2 regions of the Paenibacillus sp. CH40 genome follow, and region 2 is predicted to be linked to the other one. Evidence: a T-box and tRNA genes for the amino acid it is inferred to sense, from the RefSeq annotation. Region 2 holds a T-box; the other holds one or more tRNA genes.
What was found. A T-box is a leader RNA that pairs with one kind of tRNA and senses whether it is charged. The one in region 2 lies ahead of leuS (leucine--tRNA ligase), so its partner is inferred to be a tRNA-Leu.
Positions count from the first base shown of each region.

Region 1: it encodes a tRNA-Leu, which carries the amino acid that the T-box ahead of leuS (leucine--tRNA ligase) is inferred to sense. The anticodon was not compared.

Region 1 covers NZ_JANAVQ010000001.1:605,266-613,017, forward strand. The annotation lists gene NLX73_RS02675 (hypothetical protein) at 1-22, shown strand, start outside; gene NLX73_RS02680 (glycosyl hydrolase) at 95-1,126, opposite strand; gene NLX73_RS02685 (hypothetical protein) at 1,158-1,436, opposite strand; gene NLX73_RS02690 (hypothetical protein) at 1,790-1,972, shown strand; gene NLX73_RS02695 (YnfA family protein) at 2,025-2,351, shown strand; gene NLX73_RS02700 (hypothetical protein) at 2,447-2,599, shown strand; gene NLX73_RS02705 (hypothetical protein) at 2,677-2,865, opposite strand; gene NLX73_RS02710 (hypothetical protein) at 2,996-3,154, opposite strand; tRNA gene NLX73_RS02715 (tRNA-Leu) at 3,402-3,487, shown strand; gene NLX73_RS02720 (MBL fold metallo-hydrolase) at 3,824-4,501, shown strand; gene loaP (antiterminator LoaP) at 4,995-5,516, shown strand; gene NLX73_RS02730 (4'-phosphopantetheinyl transferase family protein) at 5,682-6,410, shown strand; gene NLX73_RS02735 (acyl carrier protein) at 6,460-6,699, shown strand; gene NLX73_RS02740 (beta-ketoacyl synthase N-terminal-like domain-containing protein) at 6,696-7,752, shown strand, end outside.
Region 2 covers NZ_JANAVQ010000001.1:422,048-429,799, forward strand. The annotation lists gene nadD (nicotinate-nucleotide adenylyltransferase) at 1-569, shown strand, start outside; gene yqeK (bis(5'-nucleosyl)-tetraphosphatase (symmetrical) YqeK) at 553-1,149, shown strand; gene rsfS (ribosome silencing factor) at 1,146-1,493, shown strand; gene NLX73_RS01875 (CvfB family protein) at 1,490-2,398, shown strand; gene NLX73_RS01880 (class I SAM-dependent DNA methyltransferase) at 2,401-3,174, shown strand; gene NLX73_RS01885 (tautomerase family protein) at 3,247-3,636, opposite strand; T-box leader at 3,821-4,077, shown strand; gene leuS (leucine--tRNA ligase) at 4,139-6,577, shown strand; gene comER (late competence protein ComER) at 6,558-7,403, opposite strand; gene NLX73_RS01900 (ComEA family DNA-binding protein) at 7,699-7,752, shown strand, end outside.

The DNA.
Region 1 (7,752 bases), 180 kb from region 2:
AGAGGTTATCAGAAATAGTTAGAGAGCTTTATTTGGATTTAGTATAAAAAAAGCTTCCACTTTGCTCTTAGAGCGAAGTGGAAGCTTTTTTCTTTCAGCGGAGGGACTCATGAAGAAGGTCTCGTGTGATGATATTATTTTGGTTCATAAAATGTCTGATTGCTGCTTGTGAATTGGTTGCAGACAGCTCCTTTCCCCATGTCATGGCATAGGCCCAGGCTGGCTGGTTTTGCAGCACCTTCGCACTCGGCAGAATATCACTTTCTCCGATTCCCATAGGCTTGCCCTGCGCAAGCTTTAGCAATTCAGTGTAATAGGAGGATTTATAATCATTATTATAGATATCAACTGCAAGAATATCTACCCGGTTAATACCTGGGAAGGACAGATTATAGGGAGTGCTATATGCGTTTGGGGCATTGGGACTCCACACCCACAACAGGTTATCCAGATGATGGACATGAGTGAACCGATCATACATTAGATTCCACAACTTAGCGTAATTTTGCTTGTTCCCCCACCAAAACCAGTTGCCGTTCATCTCATGATAGGGTCTCCATAAAACAGGTACATCCGCGTCTCGTAAAGTCTTAAGGGACAGAGCCACCTCATCCAGATCGGCGATCAGTTGTTTATATTGCGGGGTACCCGGCGTGATGTAACGATTAAATTCAGCTTGAGTTATTTTTGCTTGTACATTTTTCCACGTTTTGGGTGTGCCCGGTAGCGCCTGATGGAAGGTAATAGCTACGATTCCGCCGTCCTGACTCCATTGGATAGCACTATTCACAACATGCTGACGTTGCTCTTGTAGGGCCGTACGGGACTGATTAGCTAATCCTCCAAACTCATAGCCGTGAAGTCCTGCGTATTGTCCGCTGATTTGTTGTAGCTTGTTATTTTGTTCATCCGGTGCCTCTAAGTAATCATGCTGCCCGGAAATTAGCATATCATCCGGTACATTAGATAGGTAGGCAAGTAATTGCTTGGCTTTGGCAGAGGCCTGAACATTAATTGGCGGGGCGGCATCGGCAACAATGAATGATTGCTGAGAGCCGCTGAAGAGTAAAACAAGCATTAGCAGTAGCACCCTCTGTAACCAAAAGCGTGTTGAGTGAGATTTCATGGCGCTCCTCCTTTGATGCATGGTAATGGGATTAGTATTTTTCTTTTTGCTTTCTAAGCTGTATATAGGCACTAATAATAATCACCAGCAGACTAATCGTGGCCCATCCATTGAATTCCTGTGAGTGTATCCAGTTGTCCCATACAAGGAAGCCTAAAATTACAACGAGCAAACCCATTGCAAGATACATTTTGGTTTGTGCTGGACGTTGGGTGCGTTTTGAAATCCAATGTATGATGCCGAAAACGATGGCTGCCTGAAATAAAAATATGCCCATTATCATTAAACTTGCTATAAAGATTGGGGACATCGGTATCCTCCTCCTGGGTTTACAAACAGAATATGCAGGTTGTAACCGGGATGTGGATTCTTGGATGTGAATTTAATTACAATTGCAGTAAACAATTGAGCGCTGGTTACGATCTTGAACAAGTTGACTAAATTATACCATAACTACCGTCCTGCAATGAAAGACGTCTAAATACCCACTCTACCTTGATTCGACATCATACTTTATATTCAGCGAAATATTGACATATGGATATGCACTTCATATATATGAAGATGCAATCAGAAATATGTGGTAAGTATATGCATAAAAGCACCGCGAAATCGACGGAAAAGTTTGGTATGATTAAAGTGGATTGAAAAGGAGGTACTCTTATGAATGAAGAAAACAGACCATTCTCTAGATCAGCAGATGCTGAAGGAGCCAAAGCGAACTTTGATGCCAATCAGCGGAAGCTTCACTCCGAGGGAGTGCCTAGCTTATGGCGTCAGGTCAGCAACCTGCTGATTCTAGTTGGCGTGATTGCATTGATTATCATTTTAGCTCGAGTGCTCTAATTGAGATATCCAAAAAAACGAAAAGAATTTGAAGAATTAGGGATGTGAAATGGTGTTAAAGGCAGCTTTACTTTTTATATTGGCTGGCATCGCTGAAATTGGAGGAGGATATTTGATTTGGCAGTGGCTGCGTGAAGGGAAGACATGGTATGTCGGACTTTGCGGCGGAGTAATTTTGGCTGTGTATGGAATCATCGCTACCTTTCAGGTTTTTTCCTCCTTTGGGCGTGTATATGCAGCATACGGAGGTGTCTTTATTGTTCTTTCCATCGCATGGGGCTGGTGGATTGATAAAAAGACACCCGACTTGTACGATTTCATTGGTGGATTGATTTGTTTGGTCGGTATAGCAGTAATCCTGTTTCCGCGATCAGGGTGATAGGACGAAAAACCCTTTTTTATTTTCGAAAACATGACTATAGGTCTAAAAAAATAAGCTTCATATTCCGAAATAGAACTTAAGGAGGGGGTTCTATGAACTGGAATCAAATGAAGCTTAGATTGAAATTTGGCAGTACTATGCCGAAGAATGAAGGTAATTTCTCTTTTGGTATCATGTGTGGACTCTTAATCAGCATCGTGCTGTGGATATCGATCATTGGCTGGATTATGCTGATCTTTAAGTGATTTTACGAAATCACTGTACATATCAAAACAAATAAAATTAAGGGCTGCTCACAAACCTGTGTCCTATTACCCATGCTTTATTTTGTGAAATCGTTACGTAACTTGTCTATCCCGCGACCTATGGCTTCATCAATCATATCGGTAGCAGCAGGTGTATCTGCATCGGTGTCAGGAATGCGATTAAATCCTGGCTCGCGCTTGTCGAGGGATTGTTTATGTTCGATTTGATCGTCATTACGATTTTTTTCAGAGTTATTATCTCTCATAGTACATCACAGCTCCTTTTATTAGGTACATTCAGCTTCTATACTTTACATAAACGCTTGTGCTCCAGACTAAACGTTGATAAAAATAAAACCGGGAGGAAGTAAATCCCGCCCGGCACTTCCCAAACAACTAGCGATGCTCAATCAGATCAATCGCTCCCAGAACAACATGAGCCAGTCCGAAACCGAGAATGCCTGTAGCTGCAAGTTTGTACTTACTGCTCAGCAACACAGCGCCTGAAGCCGATACTACCGTTCCAAGAACAGCTGGAATCATACCTTCACGCATTCGTAACACCCCTTCTGGTAGTTTGGAAAGACGTTTATTAGTGTAATTCAAATGTGCACAAGTTATACAAAAAGAGAAAATTATTATTTTTTTTAAAAAACACTTTACAATTCGATAAAATTATCGTATTATATGTTGGTGCCCAATTGAACGACATTTACATAACGAGAACACTTCTTAATCAGATGCATGTTTCTCAGATACTTGTAAGACAAGTAAGTGTAAAGATTAGCGTTCCTAAATTTATGCCGGGGTGGCGGAATTGGCAGACGCACAGGACTTAAAATCCTGCGGTAGGTGACTACCGTACCGGTTCGATCCCGGTCCTCGGCATTCTTGAATTACCATGGACACATCAAAGTTAAATGAACGAAAATAATGAGAGATCTTGTAGCTGCAGTGGAGCATTCAGCAGGTACGCAGGATCAACAAAAAACGTCTCACCGTTAACATACGGAGAGGCGTTTTTTGTTTTGGCAAGATTAAGCGATCTTGTAACAGAGAGTCGGAGCCTTTCTATTGCATCAATGGTTATAATCGTAGGTACCACGAAATGGGGGCTTTATAATTGAGTGTAAATTATCTCCAAAAATGAAGAGGTATAAATCCTTCAAACAGAATGTTGTTGTTTTTAATTAATCATTGGGAAGGTGGTTCAGTGAAGCTGATATGAATCTGACTTATCATATGGAACAGTTAAGAGTTTGTTTTATGAATTTCATTAACTATGTATATTTTGTAATGGATGAGAAAACAAGAGACATAGCTATTGTTGACCCATCATGGGATTTATTGAAAGTAGAATCCTATCTTCAACAATTGAATGGCGATCTCAAAGCGATACTATTAACTCACTCACATTGGGATCATATTAATTTGGTAAATCCACTCCTAGAAAAATATAACCCGCAAGTATTCATGTCAATAAACGAAATCGATTTTTATAATTTTAGATGTAGAAATTTACATTCAATTAAAGACAAGGATTCAATCAAGGTTGGTGAAACGGAAATCAAAAGTCTTTTGACCCCCGGACATACCGTGGGAAGTGTATGCTATCTGTTGTCAGATCGCTTATTTACTGGGGATACAATTTTCATTGAAGGTTGTGGCTTTTGTGACCCAAATGGAGGAGATCCGGTAGAATTATATAATAGCGTTCAAAAAATAAAGCGAGAAATTGATGACTCTATTCAAATTTATCCTGCTCATTCATTTGGTAAAGCGCCTGGTTTTACACTCAATCACCTCATGGATGAAAATATTTATTTTCAATTTACGAGTAAGGAATCTTTTATTAAATTTAGAATGCGTCCGAACCAAAAGGGACTGTTCGATTTCAAATGAGTCTGTAATGTGGTTCAGTTCTAATGGTGAGAGAAAAATTTGAATATAAAAAATAGTACATAACGATCTATCGCTTGTGTATGCCTCAGATGCTCAAGTTCACTAGTATAAAACACCCAGATCAGTTTTTTTATGAGCCGCTAGAAACATAAAAGCTGTACTCGAAAGATAATAATGACCTCAAATTGAGCCATTTTCAGAAAGATTTGCGAATCCAATGATGAACTTGCCGTTCCCAATCAACTGTGAATTGACAGGGTTTGAGTAGAGGATTATAATGGAAAAACATTATTCCAATTATATGATTATATGAAAAATAAAGGAACTTGTCTGTGGTTAATCGCTGGCGGGTCACGTTAACCATTAATAAGGGATATATCGTGAGAGATTGTAGCTTATCAAGTAGGATAAGTGAAAGGGCGAAGCTATGTATATGGGTAGTAGACATTATAGAAGATGATTTGGCAGTACGTTTTTATAGGAGATGAGTTAAGTGAGCTGGTACGTGTTTTTTGTGCGAACGGGTAGGGAAGAACAGGTCAAGCAGCTTATTAATGAGTGGTTGGATTCTGAAGTCTACAAACCCTTTATACCTCTCCAAGAGAGACTTTTTAAAGTAGCAGGAATAGTAAAGAAAGAATGGGCTCCTTTGTTCCCAAGCTATGTATTTATTGAGTCGAATTTACCTGACTTGCAGTTCGTAACCAGTACAAATTCAATGATTTGCACTTCTAGTGATATCATTCGTTTATTGAGATACTCGAAGTTTGAAGCTTCAATGAGAGATTCGGAGAAACAAATGTTAGAAAGTCTATGCAATGATAGCTATTGTATAGAATCATCAACTGGAATTATTGAAGGAGACAATATACGTATCCTAGATGGCCCACTTAAAGGAAGGGGGAGTATAGTCAAGAAAATAGATAGACATAAACGACAAGCGGTCATTCAGTTGGAATTTATGGGTGATATTAGGTTAGTGAGGGTAGCGTTGGAAATTATAAGTAAGGTTTAAAGTGGAGAACTTATGACGAGTTCATACTCCATGAGGAAGCTTTCAGAACCCTTAAGGGATTTGAAGGCCTTTTTTGATTTGGACTGCTAAGTTAGTAGTTTACTAGGGGGGATATGCGTAGCCTCGTATGCAGAACAACTAATATTGAAGCGGGAAGATGCTGTGATGAAGGCGGCCCTCAGTTTTGTCCATGCAGATTATAACGCAGACGCTCCCCTTGATCGGGAAGTTTTCCATTCGGATGAGTGTAGTTACTTCGAGAGTTTGGTATTCCATCGGCGGAAATCCAACTTTGTGCTTGGCAGGCTAAGTGCGAAACAAGCAGTTTCGGTGCTGTTAAGCGAGCCAAACCTGCGCAACGTAAGTGTGGAGACAGGTGTCTTTGGCCAGCCCATGCTTCGAATCAATGGTGTCCACAGTTACCAGGTGAGCATTGCCCATTGCGACTATATCGGAGCGGCTGTTGTTTTTCCCGAAGCGCATCCCATGGGCATTGATATTGAGAGGATTGATTCTAAGCGAAATAAGACAATTGAAAGCCAACTGACGACGGAAGAAAAGGAAAGAATCTCTGTCGTGCGGGGAGTAGGGGAGTACTCAGCTTTATTGACGGTTTTTTGGACAGTGAAGGAGGCCCTGTCGAAAATATTGCGCACAGGTTTTACAACATCGCTGCATGTACTTGAAATGAATGAGACCAGATTGGTGGATGGATACTTCCAAAGTACATTTTCACATTTTCCACAATATGCTGCCCAGTCTTACCGGTTAGGTGACTATATCTGCACGATTGTAGCACCAAGGAAGACGGAATGGAGTATGAATACTTCTCGGATTTATGAGAAATTCAATACAATTTTTCATCGAAATCCGTTTGTAGGTCATGCTTACTGAATACCAGGTTTGTTGAGTTTTAAATCATTTATTTTTTAGGAGGATACCCATGCATAAGGAAGAAGTATTCGATATTGTTAAACGTTGTATTTGTGAAGTGCTTCCTGAATTACAAGATCACACGTTCGAGTATAGCGATCGATTGGTGGATTTGGGTGCAGATTCAGTAGATCGGGCCGAAATTGTAAACAAGACGATGGAAACATTATCTCTTAATATTCCGCGTGTCGAATTGTCTGGCGTGAAAAATATAGGGGAATTGACAGATGCACTTTATGCGAAATTATGAAAAATTATGAAAAATCTGAGTTAGTCGTTACGGGGATTGGTGTGACTTCGGCGATTGGGCAGGGGAAGGCTGCTTTTGCCTCGGCGTTGTTCAAAGGGCAGCATGCATTTGGCGTCATGCAGCGCCCTGGCAGAAGAGGCGAAGCTTCATTTATAGGTGCGGAGCTGCCACCCTTGTCTTATCCGAAGGCATTATCCAAACGAATGTTACGTACAGCATCATTTTCGGGGCAGGTGGCCATGGTAACCCTTCAAGAAGCCTGGAATGATGCCCAATTGGATAACGTTGATCCTAGCCGTATTGGACTGGTGGTTGGAGGCTCCAATTTTCAGCAACGGGAGCTATTTCAGACCTATGAGGCCTACCGGGAAAAAATGTGCTTTGTACCGCCGACCTATGGGGTTTCCTTTATGGATACTGATTTGTGCGGACTATGTACCGAACAGTTCGGCATTCAGGGGTTAGCTTATACCGTCGGTGGTGCATCCGCGAGTGGACAAGTTGCAATCATTCAAGCAATTGAGGCCATTCAAGCAGATCGTGTTGATGTTTGTATTGCAATGGGGGCATTGATGGATATTTCGTATATGGAATGCCAGGCATTGCGGTCCTTGGGAGCGATGGGAAGCGACCGATATGCCGATGAACCTGCAATGGCGTGTCGACCATTTGATCAGTCGCGGGACGGGTTCATCTATGGGGAATCTTGCGGGGTTGTAGTCATAGAACGGGCCGATTCTGCTGTGAGGCGTCGGGAGAAACCTTATGCCAAACTTGCAGGATGGGATATGGGAATGGATCGAAACCGGAATCCCAATCCCTCTTACGAAGGCGAAGCCCGAGTGATTAGAAGAGCTTTGGAGAAAGCAAAGCTGCTACCGGAAGAGATTGATTATATTAATCCCCATGGGACAGGCTCGATCGTTGGAGACGAGATAGAAATAAAGGCACTACAGGATTGTAAATTGTCACATGCCTATATCAATGCAACCAAATCCATTATCGGTCATGGCTTGAGCGCGGCAGGAACGGTTGAAATTGTGGCTACTCTTT
Region 2 (7,752 bases):
GTACATTTGACCCGATTCATATTGGACATCTGCTGGCCGGAGAAGCGGCAAGAGATGCCTATGGGCTGGATCAAGTATGGTTTATGCCTTCTCATATTCCTCCGCACAAGCATCAGGCGGGGGCGAGCGGTAAGGAGCGTCTGGAGATGACGAGTGAAGCGGTAGCGGGTCATCCTGCTTTTGAAGTGCTGGATATTGAAGTGCTTCGCGGGGGAGTATCCTATACCATTGACACGATCAAGGAGCTTCAGGAGTTGCACTCTGCCGTGGATTTTTATTTTATTATTGGTGCGGATATGGTGAACTACTTGCCTCATTGGCAGGGAATTGAGGAGCTGGCGCAGCGAATTTGTTTTATTGGTGTTCGGCGCCCAGGATTCCAGCTTGCGTTGGATGAGTTGCCGCATTATTTGCAGGACAAGGTACTGCTGGCGGATATGCCGGTGGTGGATATTTCGTCGACGGATATTCGAGAGCGTGCTGCGGAAGGGCGCACTATCCGTTATCTTGTGCCTGATCGTGTGCATGACTATATTACAAGGGGCGGTTTGTATGAAGTACAGCCGTGAGCAATTAATGGAAGCCGTATCTGGTCAAATGCCTGAAAAGCGCTGGAAGCACACACTAGGTGTTATGCATACCTCAGTGGAGCTTGCGAAGCGCTATGGAGCAGATCCGGATAAGGCAGAACTGGCGGCTATTTTGCATGATGTAGCAAAATATTGGCCTGTTCAGCAGATGGAAGAGGTGATTCGCAGTCATCCCGAATGTGATCAGGAGCTTTTGGAACATGACAAGCAGCTCTGGCATTCAGAGGTAGGATACTGCGTTGCAGCAAGAGATTACGGAGTGGATGATCCGGAAATAAGGAATGCGATTCGCTGGCATACGTCAGGACGCGTAGGTATGAGCCTGCTGGATAAAGTCGTGTGTCTCGCTGATTACATCGAACCGGGACGGGATTTTCCGGGGGTTGAGCATATCCGTAAACAGGCAAAGAAAAGCTTGGAGCAGGGCCTTATCGCTGGATTCGACTCCACGATTTCATTGTTGCTGGAAAAGAAAAAGGTTATTTTTCCACTAACAGTCTTGTCGCGTAATGACTTGATTCAACAACTAAAACAGAGAAAAACGGAGGTTCATGAATGACCCTAACTAATGAGCAATTAATGCAAACAGCGGTTGATGCTGCAAATGATAAAAAGGCAATGAATGTTGTCGCACTGGATTTGCGGGGAATATCACTAGTAGCTGATTATTTTGTCATCTGCCACGGTAATTCGGATACACAGGTACAGGCGATTGCAACAGAAATTCGCAAACGCGCTCATGATGAAGGTGTAACCATCAAAGGAATCGAAGGAATGGATTCCGCCCGTTGGGTTCTAATGGATTTGGGGGATGTCGTAGTGCATGTCTTCCATCGCGACGAGCGCGAATACTATAACATTGAACGACTCTGGTCGGATGCTAAGGTTGTGGAAAAGGTATGAGTTTGATCGCCGGTACTTATGTCACCATTATGGTGGATCGTGAGGTATCTCCTTTCGGCTACTTTCTCACTGTTGGTGAGCAGGATGTGCTGCTGCATTATACGGAGCTGACACGTGAAATTGAAGTTGGTGAACGGTTGGAGGTATTTATTTTTCACGATACAGAGGACCGCTTGGCCGCAACCATGAAAAGGCCGTTCTTGTCGTTGGGCGAAATGGCAAAGCTTGAGGTGGCCGATGTGCATCCGCGTTTGGGTTGTTTCCTAGAGATGGGATTGGGTCGTCAGCTTTTGCTGCCGATTCGTGAGTTGCCAGAAAACCGAGATTTACATCCTCAGGTGGGCGACTACGTATATGCCATTATGGAGCATGACAAGCAAGGCAGACTGCGGGCTAAGCTGGCAGGGGAACAGGAGCTTGCTCCGTTGTGCTTCCACGCCCCTGATTCGTGGCTGAATACGTGGGTGCAGGCGACGGTGTACAAGCCGCTTCAAATGGGTACATTCGTTCTGGTGGACGGAGGTGTGCTTGGTTTTGGCGCGATTGGGATGATTCACTCCTCGGAACGCAACCGGATGCTTCGCTTGGGCGAAGAGGTCAAGGTACGGGTCACACTTGTTCGCGAAGACGGTCGGGTCAATCTGGCGATGTCGCCACGCAAGGAAGTAGGCCGTGATGAGGATGCGGAGCGGTTGATTGCTTTTCTGAAGGAGCGTCCGGGTGGCGGCATGCCTTACTCCGACGCAACGCCGCCGGATATTATCAAGCAACGGTTTGGTATTAGTAAATCCGCCTTCAAGCGTGCGATGGGCAAGCTGATGAAGGAAGGAATGGTTACACAAAAGGAAAACTGGACCTACCTGGTGGAGAAAATGCCGAAACCGAAGGACGGGAATGGGGAATAAAAATGGCTTCTTACCGGAAGTTTGCCTATGTGTATGATGAGCTGATGCAGGACATGCCGTACCCGGACTGGTTACGCTTTGCACGGCAGGCTTGGGATCAGTACGGTATGCCGCATACGGTGGCTGAGCTGGGCTGTGGAACGGGTTCGATTACGATTCCCCTAGTTAACTCGGGCTTCGAAGTGTCTGGAATCGACTTATCCTCTGACATGCTGGCAGTAGCCCGTCGCAAAATGGAAACCACTCCCCAGGGACAGCGATTGTTTCGTGAGGGAAGCGTTCGCTGGATACAGCAGGATATGAGAGAATGGATTTTACCCGAGCCTGTGGATTCTGTAATTTCTTTTTGCGATTGTCTGAATTACTTGTTGGAGGAAGAAGATATAATTTCTACTTTTCGTAGAACTCATGCTGGTCTGAAGCCTGGCGGAACCTTCTTGTTCGATGTACATCATCCGCAGACGTTTTTACGTTATGATGAAGAGCAGCCATTCGTACTGGATGATCGCTCTATCTCATATATCTGGACATGTGCGTTGGACACTCCCCGTTGTGAAATTGAGCATCATCTTAGTATCTTTGCGAAAGCAGAACATGAAGGACGCGATCTGTATCAGCGTTTCGAGGAAATACATGTACAGCGTGCCTATGATCCAGACTGGATGAAGGCAGAATTGTCCAAAGCAGGTTTTCGTGATGTGAAGGTATATGCGGATTTTGAATGGGTAGAAGCAGAAGATGACGCGGCGAGACTGTTTTATGTTGCTGTAAAATAGTGAAGACTCATTGAGCAAATTTAGGAAAAGAAAGACGCTTTTCATGATGACATGAAGGGCGTCTTTTTGCACTTATATATTCACTTTATAGTTCAACTGAAGCTCATCACCCGGTACACCCCGAATACCCCAGTTCTGTTTGGGCGTTTCAAATATAGTAATCTCAAGATCCTGTGGAGCAATGCCAAAATGGTCCGTAATTCGTTGGAATAACAGCTGGATGAGCTGCTTCTTAGCTTCTGTCGTTCTGCCTTCAAAGATACTGATTTCAATAATGGTGTACGCCTCAGAGCGACCATCGGCATATATAAAGTCTTCCTGATCCATAGGGAAAAAACGATGAAACCTCTTGTCTGGAGGATATTTGAACGCATCCACCACAGCAGAATGAATCACCTCTGATAGTTGCTTTTTGATTGGATTTAGAGTTTCTTTTAATCCAAAAATTTTAATCTGTGCCATGTCTCAGCTCACCTTTCTTATCTCAACTCAACTCAATTTGCATCAATTTAATTCGAAGTTATTATAAAACATTCGTATGCATGTGTCATGAACAATTAGTATGAAGAGGGTCTTTAACACCAAAGCTAGTCCTTATTTGACTTTTTTCGCGGTTTTCAATATAATAGTGCCATTATTAACGGTTAAACAATCGCTGATGAGGAATAGTAGCTTTGTCTGGACATATAGAGAGCCGGCGGGTGGTGCAAGCCGGTTGACAGCGCAAAGTGAACTCGCCTCGGAGATATGCGTCCAACGCAGGAACGCCTTTACAGGTGCTTGTATCCTGTTATTAACCCGCATCGGATCACCTCCGTTATCAGGTGCAAAGGGAGTAGAACGCGAAGAACGCTTTCTGCTAACTAGGGTGGTACCACGGGAATATAACCTCTCGTCCCTAGCGCTGACACGCTACGGGATGCAGAGGTTTTTTTGTTGCATACCGTTTGAGGAGGAAAAGACAATGACAGACACACAGCCGAAGCACGGCTATCAACCGCAAAGTATTGAACCAAAATGGCAGAAATATTGGGATGAGAACAAGACGTTCCGCACCGGGGAAGAGCCGGGCAAACCGAAGTTTTATGCTTTGGATATGTTTCCGTACCCATCTGGAGCCGGCCTGCATGTAGGCCACCCAGAGGGCTACACAGCTACGGATATTGTTTCACGTTATAAAAGAATGCGCGGCTACAACGTACTGCATCCGATGGGTTGGGACGCCTTCGGTCTGCCTGCCGAGCAGCATGCGCTGGATACAGGGGAGCACCCACGCGAAATTACGGTGAAAAACGTAAATAACTTCCGCCGTCAAATCAAATCGCTCGGCTTCTCCTACGACTGGGATCGTGAAATCAGCACGACGGACCCTGATTATTACAAATGGACACAGTGGATCTTCATCCAGCTGTACAAGCGCGGCCTTGCATATGTAGCTGAAGTACCCGTGAACTGGTGCCCAGCGCTGGGAACAGTGCTGGCGAATGAAGAAGTTATTGACGGCAAGAGTGAGCGTGGCGGTCATCCGGTCGTCCGTAAACCAATGCGTCAATGGATGCTGAAAATTACGGAATACGCGGATCGTCTGCTGGATGATCTGGAGGAACTGGATTGGTCTGAGAGTATTAAGGATATGCAGCGGAACTGGATCGGTAAGTCTACCGGGGCAGAGGTTCGTTTTCCAATTGAAGGCTATGACGAGCAACTCACAGTATTTACAACCCGCCCAGATACACTGTTCGGCGCAAGCTACTGTGTGCTGGCACCAGAGCAGGAATTAGTGGATATTATCACTACGCCTGAGCAAAAGGATGCTGTACAACAGTACCGTGAACAAGCTGCTCGTAAAAGCGATCTGGAGCGTACGGATCTGGCCAAGGATAAAACAGGCGTATTCACAGGAGCTTATGCAGTGAACCCGGTGAACGGCGAAAAGCTGCCGATCTGGATTGCTGACTATGTACTGGCAGGCTACGGAACTGGAGCGATTATGGCTGTACCTGCTCACGATACGCGTGACTGGGAATTTGCCAAGCAATTCGGATTGAATATCATTGAGGTTGTCCAAGGTGGAGATGTGGCTAATGAGCCATATACTGAGGATGGACCGCACGTCAATTCAGGCCCGCTGAATGGACTTACCAATGAGGAAGCGATTCCGAAGATGATTGAATGGCTGGAAGCCGAGGGCAAAGGACACGGCAAAGTCACCTACCGCCTGCGTGACTGGCTGTTCAGCCGTCAACGCTATTGGGGCGAGCCGATTCCGGTAATTCATCTGGAGGATGGAACGATCAAAACGGTTCCTGAGGACCAACTTCCGCTCGTACTACCGGAGATGGACAATATCAAGCCTTCAGGTACAGGTGAATCCCCGCTGGCGAACGCAACAGATTGGGTGGAAACCATTGATCCTGAGACAGGTATGAAAGCACGTCGCGAGACGAATACAATGCCGCAATGGGCAGGAAGTTGCTGGTATTACCTGCGCTTTATTGATCCGAAAAATGACAAAGAGCTTGTATCCAAAGAGAAACAACGTGAATGGATGCCTGTTGATTTGTATATTGGCGGAGCGGAACATGCGGTTCTTCACTTGCTGTATGCCCGTTTCTGGCATAAGGTACTGTATGATATCGGCGTAGTGGAAACGAAAGAGCCTTTTTATAAGCTGGTCAACCAGGGTATGATTTTGGGCAACAACAATGAAAAAATGAGTAAATCACGCGGTAATGTCATTAATCCTGATGATATTGTCAATACATTTGGCGCCGATACGCTGCGTATTTATGAGATGTTTATGGGGCCGCTGGAAGCGACCAAGCCATGGAATGAGAATGGGGTAGAGGGAGCACATCGTTTTCTGTCCCGCGTATGGCGCCTGTTTGTTTCCGAGGATGGTAGCCTGAATGATAAAATTACAAATGACGGCGGTAGCGATGAGTTCAATCGTACTTGGCATAAAACGCTGAAAAAAGTAACCGAAGATCTGGATGCGCTGCGCTTCAATACAGCGATCAGCCAGCTGATGATCTTCACCAACGATGCATACAAAGCAGACCTTCTGCCGCGTGCAGCAATGGAAAACTTCGTGCAAATGCTGTCTCCGCTTGCACCCCATCTGGCTGAGGAATTGTGGCAGCTGCTGGGGCACAATGATAGCATTACCTACGCGGCTTGGCCTGCTTATGATGAAGCATGGACGGTGGACGCCGAAGTGGAAATTGTTGTGCAAGTAAATGGTAAAATCGTACAGCGTGCAACGATTGCCAAGGACCTTGATGCTAAAGCGATGGAGGCATTCGCTGTGTCGTTGGACAATGTTCAGCAGGCACTGGCCGGCAAAACGATCCGCAAGGTAATTGCTGTTCCAGGTAAACTGGTTAATATTGTTGCCGGTTAATCGGCTTTAAGCCGAAGGAGACATCTACCTTTTGCATGTCCTCTTCATACTTGTTGTGCGTGGCCTGTATTAGCTCGGGAAAGACGCTATGCAGGCTGATGTCCAACAATGCGAGAGCTTCGGCGGTAATACCTCCCGGAACCGCCACTCTGGCCTGTAACTCGGCTGGTGTCATCCCGCCTTCCGTGAGCAGCTTTCCAGTGCCGATGATCATTTCACCGGCCAGGGCGCATAGCTCCGTACGGTCTATACCTGTAGCTTGAACTGCGGCTTGAATCCACTGGTCCATAAAAAAGGCCAAGAAAGCAGGACCACAACTCGAAAAATCCGACGTGATCCGAGTATAAGATTCTTTAACCCGAATCGGCCTGCTGATGTGGGACATAAGCTCTTCCAGAAGGGTGCGATCCTCCTCTGTAATCCGGCTTCCATGGATGCACAGTGAGGCTCCGCTGCCCACTTGGTGGGTGATACTTGGAATAATTTTGGATACTTTGGCTTTCAGTGCATGTTCCAAAATACGAATCTGCACCGGGCTTGTGATAGATACGACGATTTGCTCTTCTGTAATGACGTTGCGTATTTCATCCGTTACGGCTTTTGATTCCAGCGGCTTCACACAGATAAACATAACATCGCTTTCCGCTGCCGTTTCACGGTTGCTTTGGGCTGCATGCAAACCTGGATAGCGACGGGCTAGCTCGGTTACTTTGGAATGCGTTCGATTGCTTGCTGATATTTGCTGCGGCTTGAGTGCGTTAGAATTAATAAAAGACTCAATTAGCAGACTTCCCATGCTGCCAGTCCCGATAAATCCAACTTTCATTGTTCAACGTCCTCCTTTCATACTTTGCGGTATAGACGCTGTGCTGTCAGCTGTCATTCTTCTTAGTGTATGCGCCTGGTCTTGGCCGACATGACGAATTTTATGTCTGAGGATGTTAGATCGTCCCCGGGGTCGTACCACTTTTTTGTGAAAATGCTCACAGCGAGACCGTATGGAGGTTGTTTGCACCCTCCGGTTTAACGGGAATTGGACAGACTTGCTCTGTTTGATTGAGACGGTGTTTTCAGTCGGCTCAATTTCCCGAAATCCATGTGGAGTAGGGGACGATACGGAAATGAAACGTGTTTGGACAGGAACAGCGATAACGCTTGCTGTAATCGGGAGTGGA